Regions from separate parts of the Kocuria sp. KH4 genome, predicted to be linked through region 2. Evidence: riboswitches for the same ligand, from Rfam matches in the RefSeq annotation. Region 2 holds a riboswitch; each other region holds the start of a gene.

Region 1 (3,727 bases), on a different contig from region 2:
CGGCGATCAGCCACGGGGTGTCCCCGCCGGCGGCGAACAGCAGGGCGGCGATCATCGGCATCAGCCCGCCGCCCAGGACGGTGCCGACCTGGTAGCCGAAGCTCACCCCCGAGTACCGCACGTGCACGGGGAACTGCTCGGCGAACCAGGCCGCCTGCGGTCCGTAGATGGCGTCGTGGACGAGGTTGATGCCGAGGACCACCACGAGCGGGAGCAGGGCGAGCGGGCCGGAGCCGAGGAAGGCGAACAGCACCCAGCCGAAGACGCCGATCGCCGCGTAGGCGCTCACCGAGACGACCCTGCGGCCCACCCGGTCCGACAGCCAGCCCCAGAAGGGGGTGGTGAACAGGCCGATGGCCGAGGCGATCATCACCGCGGTCACGCCGGAGGAGCTGTCCCCGCGCACGTCCCGCAGGTAGGTGAGCATGTAGACCGTCACCAGGTAGTAGACGGCGTTCTGGGCCAGGCGCAGGCCGACCGTGACCAGCAGCGGGCGGCGGTGGTGGAGCAGCAGCTCCCGCAGGGGTGCTGCGGCCACGTTGCCCGAGGCCCGGTGCTCCAGGAACTCGGGGGCGTCGGCCACGCCGAGGCGGATCCACAGGCCGACCGCCACCAGCAGCGCCGAGAGCAGGAAGGGGATGCGCCAGCCGTAGGCGGCGAACTGCTCCGCGCTCATGACGTGCTGCACGACGAAGAACGCGCCGGTGGCCAGCAGCATGCCGGCCGAGGAGCCGATCTGGGTGAAGGACCCGAAGAACCCGCGGTGCCGGGCCGGGGAGTGCTCCACGCTCAGCAGCGCGGAGCCGCCCCATTCGGCGCCGGCGGACAGGCCCTGCAGGATCCGCAGGGCGACGAGCCCGACGACGGCCCACCAGCCGATCACCTCGTAGGTCGGCAGCAGGCCGATCAGGGTGGAGGCCACGCCCATGAGCAGCAGGGAGGCCACGAGCAGGGCCTTGCGGCCGATCCGGTCGCCCAGGTGGCCGGCGACGATCCCGCCCAGGGGCCGGGCGATCACCCCGACCGCGAGGGTGGCGAAGGAGGCGACGATGCCGCCGAGCTCGGTGGCCATGGGGAAGAACTGGACGTTGAAGACCAGTGCGGCGGCGGTGCCGTAGAGGTAGAAGTCGTACCACTCGATGGTGGTGCCGGCGAAGGCCGAGGCCAGGACGCGCTTCTTGCCGTGGACGACGCTGGTGCGTCCCGCGGCGGCCGTGGTCGGGGTGGTCATGCGTCAGACTCCTGGGGTTCGGTCGGCGGCGGTCCTGGCGTCGCCGATGGCGTTCAGGCCCTCCGGCAGGGTGCCGTTGATGAGGTAGTCGCCGAGGGCGCGGGCCCGGAAGGCGATCGGGTTGTGGGTGGCCACGGTCTGGGCGTTGCGCCAGTGCCGGTCCAGGCCCTTGGCCGTAGACGTGGCGGACGCGCCCACCGTGAGGAACAAGTCCTGGGCGGCGCCGAGCGCCAGCTCCGGCACGGTGACCTGGGCGTGCTCCACGGCGATCTCGGACTCGTGCAGCGCCGCCGGGAGGGTCCCGGTGAACTCCGGGCGGTCGGCGCCGGACGCCGCGGCGGCGGCGATCCCGGCGTCCAGGGCGCGGGCGGCGTGCAGCACGGTGGCCTCCGCGGCGAAGGCCTTGGCGGAGATCCGGCCGGTCGCCTCCTGGATCAGCGGGTCCTCGCGGAACGGCAGGCCGAGGCCGGTGTTGAAGGTCCGCCGGCGGGTGGCGATGGTCCCCACGGCGTCCCGCCGGGCGGCGCGGGCGATGCCGGCCAGCACGGCCAGCAGCACGAGCTGGAAGAAGGCGGCCTCGTGGACGGCCTCCGCGCTGCCGGCGGTGCGGTCCAGCACGGCGTCGTCCGGGACGCGCACGCGGTCGAAGTGGCGGTGCCGGTGCCGGTGAGCTTCTGCCCGAAGCCGTCCCAGTCGTCCTCGAGCGTGACCCCCGGGGCGTCCGTGGCGACCACGGCGAAGCGGCGCCCGTCCCGGCCGTCGAGGGCGGCCGAGACGCGGGTGTAGTCGCAGAAGATGGAGCCGGTGGCGTAGAACTTCCGGCCGGTGATCTCCCATCCCTCGGCGGTGCGGCGCAGCACGGTGTTCAGCGTGCCCAGCGCGTTGCCGCCCTTCTCCGTGGAGGCGTTGCCGACGGTGGCCCCGGCCAGCACCCGCGGGTACCAGACGTCCTGGAGCTCCCGGGGCAGGAAGCGCAGGGACTCCACGAAGCCGGCGTGGGAGCGGTAGAGGTGGGCGATGTTGGAGTCCGCCTCGGCCAGGTCGACCAGCAGCCGGGTGAAGTCCTCGATGCCGACGCCGGGACCGCCGTGGGCCGCCGGGACGCGCAGGGCGCCGAATCCGGCCCGGTCCAGCCGGCCGACCTCCTCGTGGGGCAGCGCGCGCCGGAGGTCCCGGGTCAGGGAGCCGGCGGCGATCTCCGCGAACAGCGGCCCGAAGTGCTCGCTCAGCCCGGCGTAGTCGCCCGGCAGACCGGCGGCGAGGTTCGTGCCGGCGCGGGGACGGGTGGGAGTCCCCTCGTCCGTGGTGCGGGTCATGCGGTGGTCCTTCCGGTCGCACCGAGGAGTGCCGGCCGTCCGGTCGCGCCGGGGCGGGCCCGGCGACGACGGCGCCGGGGGCCGGCGTCACGGGGCGACTGCAGATCCGGGATCTCCATCGGTTCTGGCCTTAGCACCCTGACCCCTGCGAAGGACGGGTTGCTGCGGCGTCGTCGAGCCAGATCTCTCGGCCGCTCTGAATGGGACGGATGACATCGCACCAGACCGCGGGGGTGCGGAGCCACCCGGTGACCGTCACATGTCATCGGGTGTCACGGGCACGTCACAGACGGTCATGTCCTCCCGGATGGTGTACGCATCCGCCGCGGCCGCACCGGCGGGGGACGGATCAGTAGCGCGGCCGCTCCGGCTCCACCAGCTCCGCCCAGGCCAGCACCCCGCCCTCGAGGTGGCGGAGCCGCTCCTCCCGGCCGGCGTAGAACGGGCGCAGCGCGGCGAGGGCGCTCGCCGAGCGGGCGCCGGCCTTGCAGTGCAGCACGAGGTCCGCGCCCCGGGCCTCCGGCGGCAGGGCGGCCGGCCCCCGATCCAGCAGCTCCGGGAGCGGCACCGGCACGGCGCCGGGGATGGCCAGGAGCTGCCGCTCCCAGTCCTCCCGCACGTCGACCAGCACGAAGTCCGCCTCGCCGCGCGCCCGCCGTGCCAGCAGCCGGGCCAGCTCGGCTGCCCCGACGGTCTCGGCGGGCTCCGCCCCGCCGCCGGGCGGCGGGGCGACGGCCTCGGGCCGGGCGACGGCGGTGACCGGGGCGGCGTCGGGGTCCGGGCTCAGGCGCATCTCGCGCCAGGTCATGGCCAGGGCGTCGTGCAGCAGCACCCGCCCGAGCAGGGGCTCGCCGGTGCCGGTGATCAGCTTGACGGCCTCGGTGACCATCACCGCGCCCACGGTGGCGGGGAGCATGCCGAAGACCCCGCCCTCGGCGCAGCTGGGGACCTCCCCGTCCGGCGGCGCCTCGGGGTAGAGGTCCCGGTAGGTGGGCCCGTGGCCGGCCCAGAAGACGCTGACCTGCCCCTCGAAGCGCAGGATGGAGCCCCACACGCAGGGGATCCCGGTCAGGGCGGCGGCGTCGCCGACCACGTAGCGGGTCGCGAAGTTGTCCGCGCCGTCGAGGACGAGGTCGTACTCTCCGAGGATCCGCAGGGCGTTGTCCGCCGTGAGCCGGCA
Region 2 (3,727 bases):
AAGAGCGCGCGCGGGTCGACCTCCACGTCGGCGTTCATGCCGTCGCGCAGGGCCGCGGCGACGTCCTCGGCGGCGGCGGCGATGCGCTGCTCGGCCGCGTCGTCGAGCAGGCCCTCCCCGGCCAGGTAGGCGCGCATGCGGGTCACGGGGTCCTTGGCGATCCACTCCTGCACCTCGGCGTCGTCGCGGTAGCGGGTCGCGTCGTCGGCGTTGGTGTGGGCCTGCATGCGGTAGGTGTGGGCCTCCAGGAGGAGGGGCTCGGACTCGGCGCGGGCCAGGTCCACGGCGCGGCCCAGCGTGGCGAGCAGGGCCACCAGGTCGTTGCCGTCCACCCGCTCCCCGGCCATGCCGTAGCCGACCGCCTTGTGGGCCAGGCTGGGGGCGGCCGACTGCTGGGACAGGGGCACGGAGATCGCGTAGCCGTTGTTCTGCACGAAGAACACGACCGGCAGCTTGAACACGGCGGCGAAGTTCAGGGCCTCGTGGAAGTCGCCCTCGCTCGTGGCGCCGTCGCCGCACATGGCCAGGACCACGGTGTCCTCGCCGCGCAGCTTCGCGGCGTGGGCCACGCCCACCGCGTGCAGCAGCTGGGTGGTGAGCGGGGTCGACTGGATGCCGACGTGGTGCTCGTGGGGGTCGTAGCCCCCGTGCCACTCGCCGCGGAAGATCGACATCACGTCCAGGGGCCGCACGCCCCGGGTCATCACGGCCACGGTGTCCCGGTAGGTGGGGAACAGCCAGTCGCCCGGCCGCAGGCACAGGGCGGCGGCGACCTGGCAGGCCTCCTGCCCGTGGCTGGAGGGGTAGACGGCCATCCGGCCCTGGCGCACCAGCGCGGAGTTCTGGTCGTTGACCCGGCGGCCCACCACCAGCTTCTCGTAGGCGCCCAGCAGCACGTCCCCCGCGGGCAGCGGGTACTCGTGGCCGGGCTCGGTGCCCTGCTCGTGGGCCGGCAGCAGGCGGCCGGCGGGGTCCACCATCCGGATCTCGCCGCGGGCCGGGAGCATGTACTGCTCCGGCGTGATGCCGAAGCTCTGGGAGGCCCGGAGGATCGGGTCCTCGGGGGTCTCGACGGTCTGGCTCATGGTGTCCCCTCGGTCGGTCCCCGGTCCGGGTGGGGACGCGGGACGGCGGGAAGGCCGCTGAAGTTCTGTCCGCCCAGTATGGGAAGAACAGCCGGTTCGTATCCAGGCGCCCGGGAAAGTCCAGATTCCTGCGCGCAGGGGTGCCGTCCGCGTGGACGAAATGTTCTACTGTGGCGTGGGACACACGCATTCGTCCGACATAGGTCCCGCCCTCATGTCCCGCCCTCGCACCCCGCCCCGAAGGAGCCCGCCGTGCCCTCGACCCCCGTCCCGCTGGACGAGACCGACCGCAAGATCCTCGCCGAGCTCTCCCGGGACGCCCGGCAGTCGGTGACCGCGATCGCCGCGGCCGTGCACGTCTCCCGCGCCCACGCCTACGCCCGCATCAACCGGCTGCGCGACGAAGGGGTGATCCTGCGCTTCGGCACCGTGATCGACCCGGTGCGCGCCGGGCTGCAGGCCTCGGCCTACGTGACGCTGAAGCTGCAGCAGAACACCTGGCGGGAGCTGTGCGGGCAGCTGCAGGCGATCCCGGCGGTGCACCACATCGCCTTGGTGGGCGGGAACTTCGACGTCATGCTGCTGGTGCGCGCCGTGGACACGGTGCACCTGCGGCAGGTGATCTTCGAGCACGTCCAGCAGCTGCCCGGCGTGGTGGACACCCAGACGTTCCTGATCTTCGAGGACATCGACACCCGGGCGTGACCCGCCCCGGCGCGCGGGCCGTCACGGACGTCGTCACGGGGGTGTCACGAACGGCGTCACGATCCGTCACGGACGTCATCTTCGGTCGTGGAACGGCGCCGGTGCGCCTCCCGCATAGTGTGGTCCCAGCTTCACGAGACGCGACCGCCAAGCTCCGACTGGGTCGCGCACCAACCCCATGCTCACCGGGTGGTTCGGATGAGGAAGCGGCCTGCATCCCCGTTGCCGTGCGACGGGTGACCGGTGCGGGTAAGAGCAAGCGCACAGGAGCCGCGCCATGTCCCTCCCCGTGACCGACCAGGACCTCTCGACCCGGCAGATCCACGCCGGCGCCGACCACGACCCCGGGCAGCGCACCCTCACGGTGCCGATCTACCAGAGCGCCGCCTTCGAGTTCCCGGACTACGAGGCCGCCCGGCAGATGTTCGCCCAGACCCGGGCCGGCTTCACCTACACCCGCACCGGCAACCCGACGGTCGCCGTGCTCGAGCAGCGGATCAGCGAGCTCGAGGGCGGGAGGGGAGCCGTGGCCACCGGCTCGGGGCAGGCCGCGGTGGCCGTGGCGCTGCTGGCCCTGCTCGGCCAGGGGGAGGACAGGCACCTGGTCGCCTCCGAGAAGCTCTACGGCGGGACCGTGGACCTGCTCACCGACTCGCTGGCCGACCACGGCGTCGAGGTGGACTTCGTGGACCCCACCGTCCCCGGCGCCTGGGCCGCGGCCGTGCGCCCCGACACCCGGGCCTTCCTGCTCGAGTCCATCGGCAACCCGCTGGCCACGCTGCCGGACCTGCCCGGGATCGCCGACGTCGCCCGGGCGGCCCGGGTGCCCGTCGTCGTCGACAACACCCTCGCCTCCCCGGCGCTGTACCGGCCGCTGGAGAAGGGCGCGGACATCGTGGTGCACTCGGCCACCAAGTTCCTCGGCGGCCACGGCAACGCCCTCGCCGGGGCGGTCGTGGACGGCGGGACGTTCGACTGGTCCGCGCAGCCCGAGAGGTGGCCGCAGTTCACCCGCGCCCGCGCCCGCTGGGGCGGGCAGAGCCTGCTCGACAGGTGCGCCGGCGCCAGCCCCTACCTGCACCTGGTCCGGGCCAAGTACGTGCACGACCTCGGCACCACGCTGTCCCCGTTCAACGCCAGCCAGATCCTGCAGGGCACCGAGACCCTCGACCTGCGGGTGGCCCGGCACACGGCCTCGGCGCTGACCGTGGCCGAGTTCCTCGCCGGTCACCCCGCCGTCGCACGCGTGCACCACCCCGGGCTGCCGGGGGACCCCGGGGCCGGGATCGCGGCCCGGGACTTCCCCCGCGGCACCGGCTCCGTGTTCTCCTTCGACCTCGCGGCCCCGGACGCCGCCGTGGGGCCCTTCATCGACGGGCTGCGGCTGTTCAAGCTGGTCGCCAACATCGGCGACACCCGCAGCCTCGTGGCCCACCCGGCCGCGATGACCCACTGCCGGCTCACGCCCGAGCAGCGCCGGGCCGGCGGGATCGCCGAGACCACCATCCGGCTCTCGGTCGGCCTCGAGGCCCCGCAGGACCTCGTGGCCGACCTCGGCCAGGCCCTCGACGCCGTGCTCGAGACCGTTTCGAACTTCCGGAAGTGAGCCCCACCATGAGTCAGACCGTCACCACCCGCCGGCAGGGCTTCACCACCACCGCCGTCCACGCCGGCCAGCAGCCCGACCCGCTGACCGGGGCCGTCATCCCGCCGGTCTACCAGACCTCCACCTTCGCCCAGGACGGGATCAACGTCCTGCGCGCCGGCCACGAGTACAGCCGCGGCTCGAACCCCACCCGCAACGGCTTCGAGGAGCAGCTCGCGGCCCTGGAGCACGGCGAGCGCGGGTTCGCCTTCGCCTCCGGGATCGCCGCCGAGGACGCGCTGCTGCGGGCGGTGCTGCGCCCGGGCGAGCACGTGGTGCTCGGCGCCGACGG
Region 3 (3,727 bases), on a different contig from region 2:
CGCCGCCGCACCCGGGCGGCGGCGAGCCTGTACCCGGACTGGGAGCAGCTGCGGGGGCACTACCGGGAGTCGGCGCGGGCGCTCGTGCACGCGGCGGAGCGCTGCCGGCCCGGCGGGACGGTCCGCACCCGGGGGCACGTGCTTCGGGTCGAGGACCTGCTGAGCACCCTGGCGGTGGAGGCCACGGTGCACCACCTGGACCTCATCGAGCACCTGGAGGGCTGCCCGGGGCCGGCGGCGGACGGGCTGGCCGAGGTCCGCCGCGTGCTCATCGACCTGTGGGAGCGGGAGCCGCCCGAGCACTGGAGCGACGAGCACTTCGCCCGGGTGGGCACCGGGCGCGCGGCCCTGCCCGCCCGGGACCGCGCGGAGCTGGGCCCCGGGGCCGACCTCCTCCCCCTCTTCTCCTGACCCCTCCTCTCCTGGCCCCTCCCGTCCCGCCGGGGCGGCGCGTGCCGGCGGGACGTGCCCGCCCCATGGCCGTCGGCCGCCACCCCGGGACACGGATGCGGACACGTTGCGGACACGGTGCAGGCCCGTGCGGGACGGGAGCGGCCCATCCGTGCCAGGGTGGGCGCATGAGCCGCAACGACCCCGCCGTGGTCGACCGCCTGATCACCCGGCCCGGCCGGTGGGCCGTGGTGGGGCTGACCGGGAACACGGCCCGGCCCGCGCACCCGGTCGCCCGGCGCATCCGGGACGACCTCGGCATGACGATCGTCCCGGTCAACCCGAAGGGCGAGGCGGTGCACGGGGAGCCCGGTTTCCGCACGCTCGCCGAGGTCCCGGGGCCGATCGACGTGGTGGACTGCTTCGTCAACTCCCGCCGCGTCGGAGCCGTCGTGGACCAGGCCATCGCCGCCGGCGCGAGCGCCGTGTGGCTGCAGCTGGGCGTGGTGGACCACGCGGCCGCGGCCCGCGCCGCCGCGGCCGGGCTCGCGGTGGTGATGGACACGTGCCCGCTGATCGAGCTCGGGGCGCGGCTGCGGCAGGGCTGGGTGCTGGACCCGCGGCGCACCCCGCCGCTCGTCCCGCCGGCCTGACGGCTTCCGCCACCCTGCCGTGCACCGGGGCCCGAGGGGTTGCCCCGCCTGCGGGGGGAGCCGCTAAGCTGGTCCGCGACGACGATGACGAGTCCCGGCGCGAAGCTCTGGCTGGCCGGGCGGCAACCCTCTCCCGTAGCGGGGTGCCCCAGATGAACATCGGGCCGCGGTGCACCCGCCCCGCGGCAAGTACGGCGCGCACGAGTGCGTCGGACCCGCGAGCAGGTCTCCACGACGCACGGGCGCGGGTCGCTGAGCGACCCTGGAGGTCCCCGTGAGCAAGCGCATCGCCCTGAACGCCTTCGACATGACCTGCGTGGGGCACCAGGCTCCGGGGCTGTGGAAGCACCCGCGCTCGCGCGCCGACGAGTACAACACCCTCGAGTACTGGACGGACGTCGCCCAGGTCCTGGAGAAGGGCCTCTTCGACGCGATGTTCCTCGCCGACGTGGTCGGCTACTACGACGTCTACCGGAACTCCGCGGCGCCGGTGATCAAGGACGCCACCCAGATCCCGGTCAACGACCCCTTCATGCAGATCTCCGCGATGGCGGCCGTGACGAAGCACCTCGGCTTCGGGGTGACCAGCGCGATCACCTACGAGCAGCCGTACCCGCTGGCCCGGAGGTTCGCGACCCTCGACCACCTCACCAAGGGGCGGATCGGCTTCAACGTGGTGACGTCCTACCTGAAGTCCGCGGCCGAGAACCACGGGCTGACGGAGCAGATCTCCCACGACGAGCGGTACGAGATCGCCGAGGAGTTCATGGACGTGTGCTACAAGCTCTGGGAGGGCTCCTGGGAGGACGGCGCGGTCAAGCGCGACCGCCGGAACGGGGTCTTCGCCGACCCGTCCCTCGTGCACCCCATCCAGCACCACGGCAAGTACTTCGACGTGCCGGGCATCGGGCTGACCGAGCCGTCCCCGCAGCGCACCCCGCTGATCTTCCAGGCCGGCGCCTCCTCGCGCGGGCGCGCGTTCGCCGGACGGCACGCCGAGGCGGTGTTCGTGGGCGGCATCCGCCCGGACCTCACGCGCGTGGTCACCGACAAGCTGCGCGACGAGGCCGAGGCCCAGGGCCGGGGGCGGGACGACCTCAAGATCTTCGCCATGCTGCACGTGATCGTCGACGAGACCGACGCCAAGGCCGAGCAGAAGCGCCGCGACTACGAGCAGTACGCGGACGCCGACGGCGCCCTGGGGCTCGTGGGCGGCTGGTCCGGGGTGGACCTCGGCCGCTACGACGAGAACGACGTGCTGGAGTACATCAAGACCGACTCCATCCAGTCCTTCCTCACCCCGTTCACCACCGCGGACCCGAACAAGAAGTGGACGGTCAAGGAGGTCGCCAAGCACATCTCCATGGGCGGGATGGGCGTGCCGATCGTCGGGTCCCCGCAGACGGTGGCCGACGAGCTGGAGCGGTGGATCGACGACGGCGGCCTCGACGGCATCAACCTCGCCTACCACGTCTCCCCGGGCTCGTTCGAGGACTTCGTGGAGTGGGTCGTGCCGGAGCTGCAGAAGCGCGGCCGCTACCGCACCGCCTACGAGGGCACCACGCTGCGCGAGAACGTCTACGGCACCGGGCAGACCAAGGTGCTCGACACCCACCCGGCCGCACGGTACCGGGGCGCCTACGCCGGCAAGCCGTCCGCCGCGGACACCCCCGCCCGCGACCTCGTGTCCTGACCCGTCCGTGACCGGTTTCCCCCGCGGCGTTTGACCTCGCGCCCCGGCGCAGTACGCTGGTGGTACCAAGCATGCTTTCCATGAACGTCCGCCCCTCCGGGATCCGCACCCGGATCACCGCAGACACGAAGGAAGCGAGGCACTACCATGACCATCCCCGCCGACCGGCCGGACCGCCGCACCACCCACCGCTCGCCCGTCCAGACCGCCGCTCTCCTCTACGGCGCGGTCTTCCTGCTCGTGGGCCTCGCCGGGTTCATCCCGGGCCTCACCTCCAACTACGACCAGCTCATGGCAGCCGGACACCACTCGGAGGCCATGCTCCTGGGGATCTTCCAGGTCTCCTGGCTGCACAACATCGTCCACCTGCTCTACGGCGTCGCCGGCCTCGCGCTGGCCCGCTCCGCCACCGGCGCGCGCAGTTTCCTGCTCTGGGGCGGCCTGGTCTACCTCGTCCTGTGGATCTACGGCCTGCTCGTGGGCCAGGAGTCGCAGGCGAACTTCGTGCCGCTGAACAGCGCCGACAACTGGCTGCACCTGTTCCTGGGCGTGACGATGGTGGGCCTGTCCTTCCTGCGCCGCGACACCCACGACCGGAACGCCACGCGCAACACCACCGGCCCGGCCTACTGACCGGCCGGCCGCACCGGCAGCGGTGCGGGACGGACAACGGCTCCCCCGCCTCGGCGGGGGAGCCGTCATCCGTCGCAGGGCCGGCCGGTCAGCCGGTCGGGGCGGCGCGCCAGCGCAGCAGGGCCGCCACGTCCGTGCTGTCCGGCAGGGCCCCGGGCGGCACGAAGACCGGGCGGCCGTCGGTCAGCACCGCGGCCCGGACCAGCGCGGCGTCGGCGGGGACCCGGCCGAGCACGCGGGCGCCCACGGCCTCCGACTCCGTCACGGCGACCCACGGCTCGGCGTCCAGCGCGAGCAGCTCCTGCTCGGCGTCCAGGTGGGTGTCGTCGATCAGCAGCGTCTCGGCCTGCGCCTGCTG

Evidence for each region. Region 2 has a riboswitch for S-adenosylmethionine ahead of ACWCOM_RS10790 (O-acetylhomoserine aminocarboxypropyltransferase/cysteine synthase family protein). Riboswitches for the same ligand answer to the same signal wherever they lie in the genome.
Region 1: another riboswitch for S-adenosylmethionine. It lies ahead of ACWCOM_RS02145 (acyl-CoA dehydrogenase family protein); the one in region 2 lies ahead of ACWCOM_RS10790 (O-acetylhomoserine aminocarboxypropyltransferase/cysteine synthase family protein).
Region 3: another riboswitch for S-adenosylmethionine. It lies ahead of ACWCOM_RS08825 (LLM class flavin-dependent oxidoreductase); the one in region 2 lies ahead of ACWCOM_RS10790 (O-acetylhomoserine aminocarboxypropyltransferase/cysteine synthase family protein).

Annotation. Positions count from the first base shown of each region.
Region 1 covers NZ_JBSJYX010000002.1:5,295-9,021, forward strand. Annotated here, with positions in the region: gene ACWCOM_RS02140 (MFS transporter) at 1-1,231, opposite strand, end outside; partial or broken gene ACWCOM_RS02145 (acyl-CoA dehydrogenase family protein) at 1,235-2,547, opposite strand; SAM riboswitch class I at 2,660-2,754, opposite strand; gene moeB (molybdopterin-synthase adenylyltransferase MoeB) at 2,897-3,727, opposite strand, start outside.
Region 2 covers NZ_JBSJYX010000013.1:21,695-25,421, reverse strand. Annotated here, with positions in the region: gene ACWCOM_RS10800 (thiamine pyrophosphate-dependent enzyme) at 1-1,085, opposite strand, end outside; gene ACWCOM_RS10795 (Lrp/AsnC family transcriptional regulator) at 1,338-1,790, shown strand; SAM riboswitch class IV at 1,920-2,052, shown strand; gene ACWCOM_RS10790 (O-acetylhomoserine aminocarboxypropyltransferase/cysteine synthase family protein) at 2,068-3,396, shown strand; gene ACWCOM_RS10785 (cystathionine gamma-synthase) at 3,405-3,727, shown strand, end outside.
Region 3 covers NZ_JBSJYX010000009.1:73,208-76,934, forward strand. Annotated here, with positions in the region: gene ACWCOM_RS08815 (maleylpyruvate isomerase N-terminal domain-containing protein) at 1-411, shown strand, start outside; gene ACWCOM_RS08820 (CoA-binding protein) at 579-1,043, shown strand; SAM riboswitch class IV at 1,127-1,241, shown strand; gene ACWCOM_RS08825 (LLM class flavin-dependent oxidoreductase) at 1,318-2,736, shown strand; gene ACWCOM_RS08830 (DUF4383 domain-containing protein) at 2,884-3,369, shown strand; gene ACWCOM_RS08835 (baeRF2 domain-containing protein) at 3,458-3,727, opposite strand, start outside.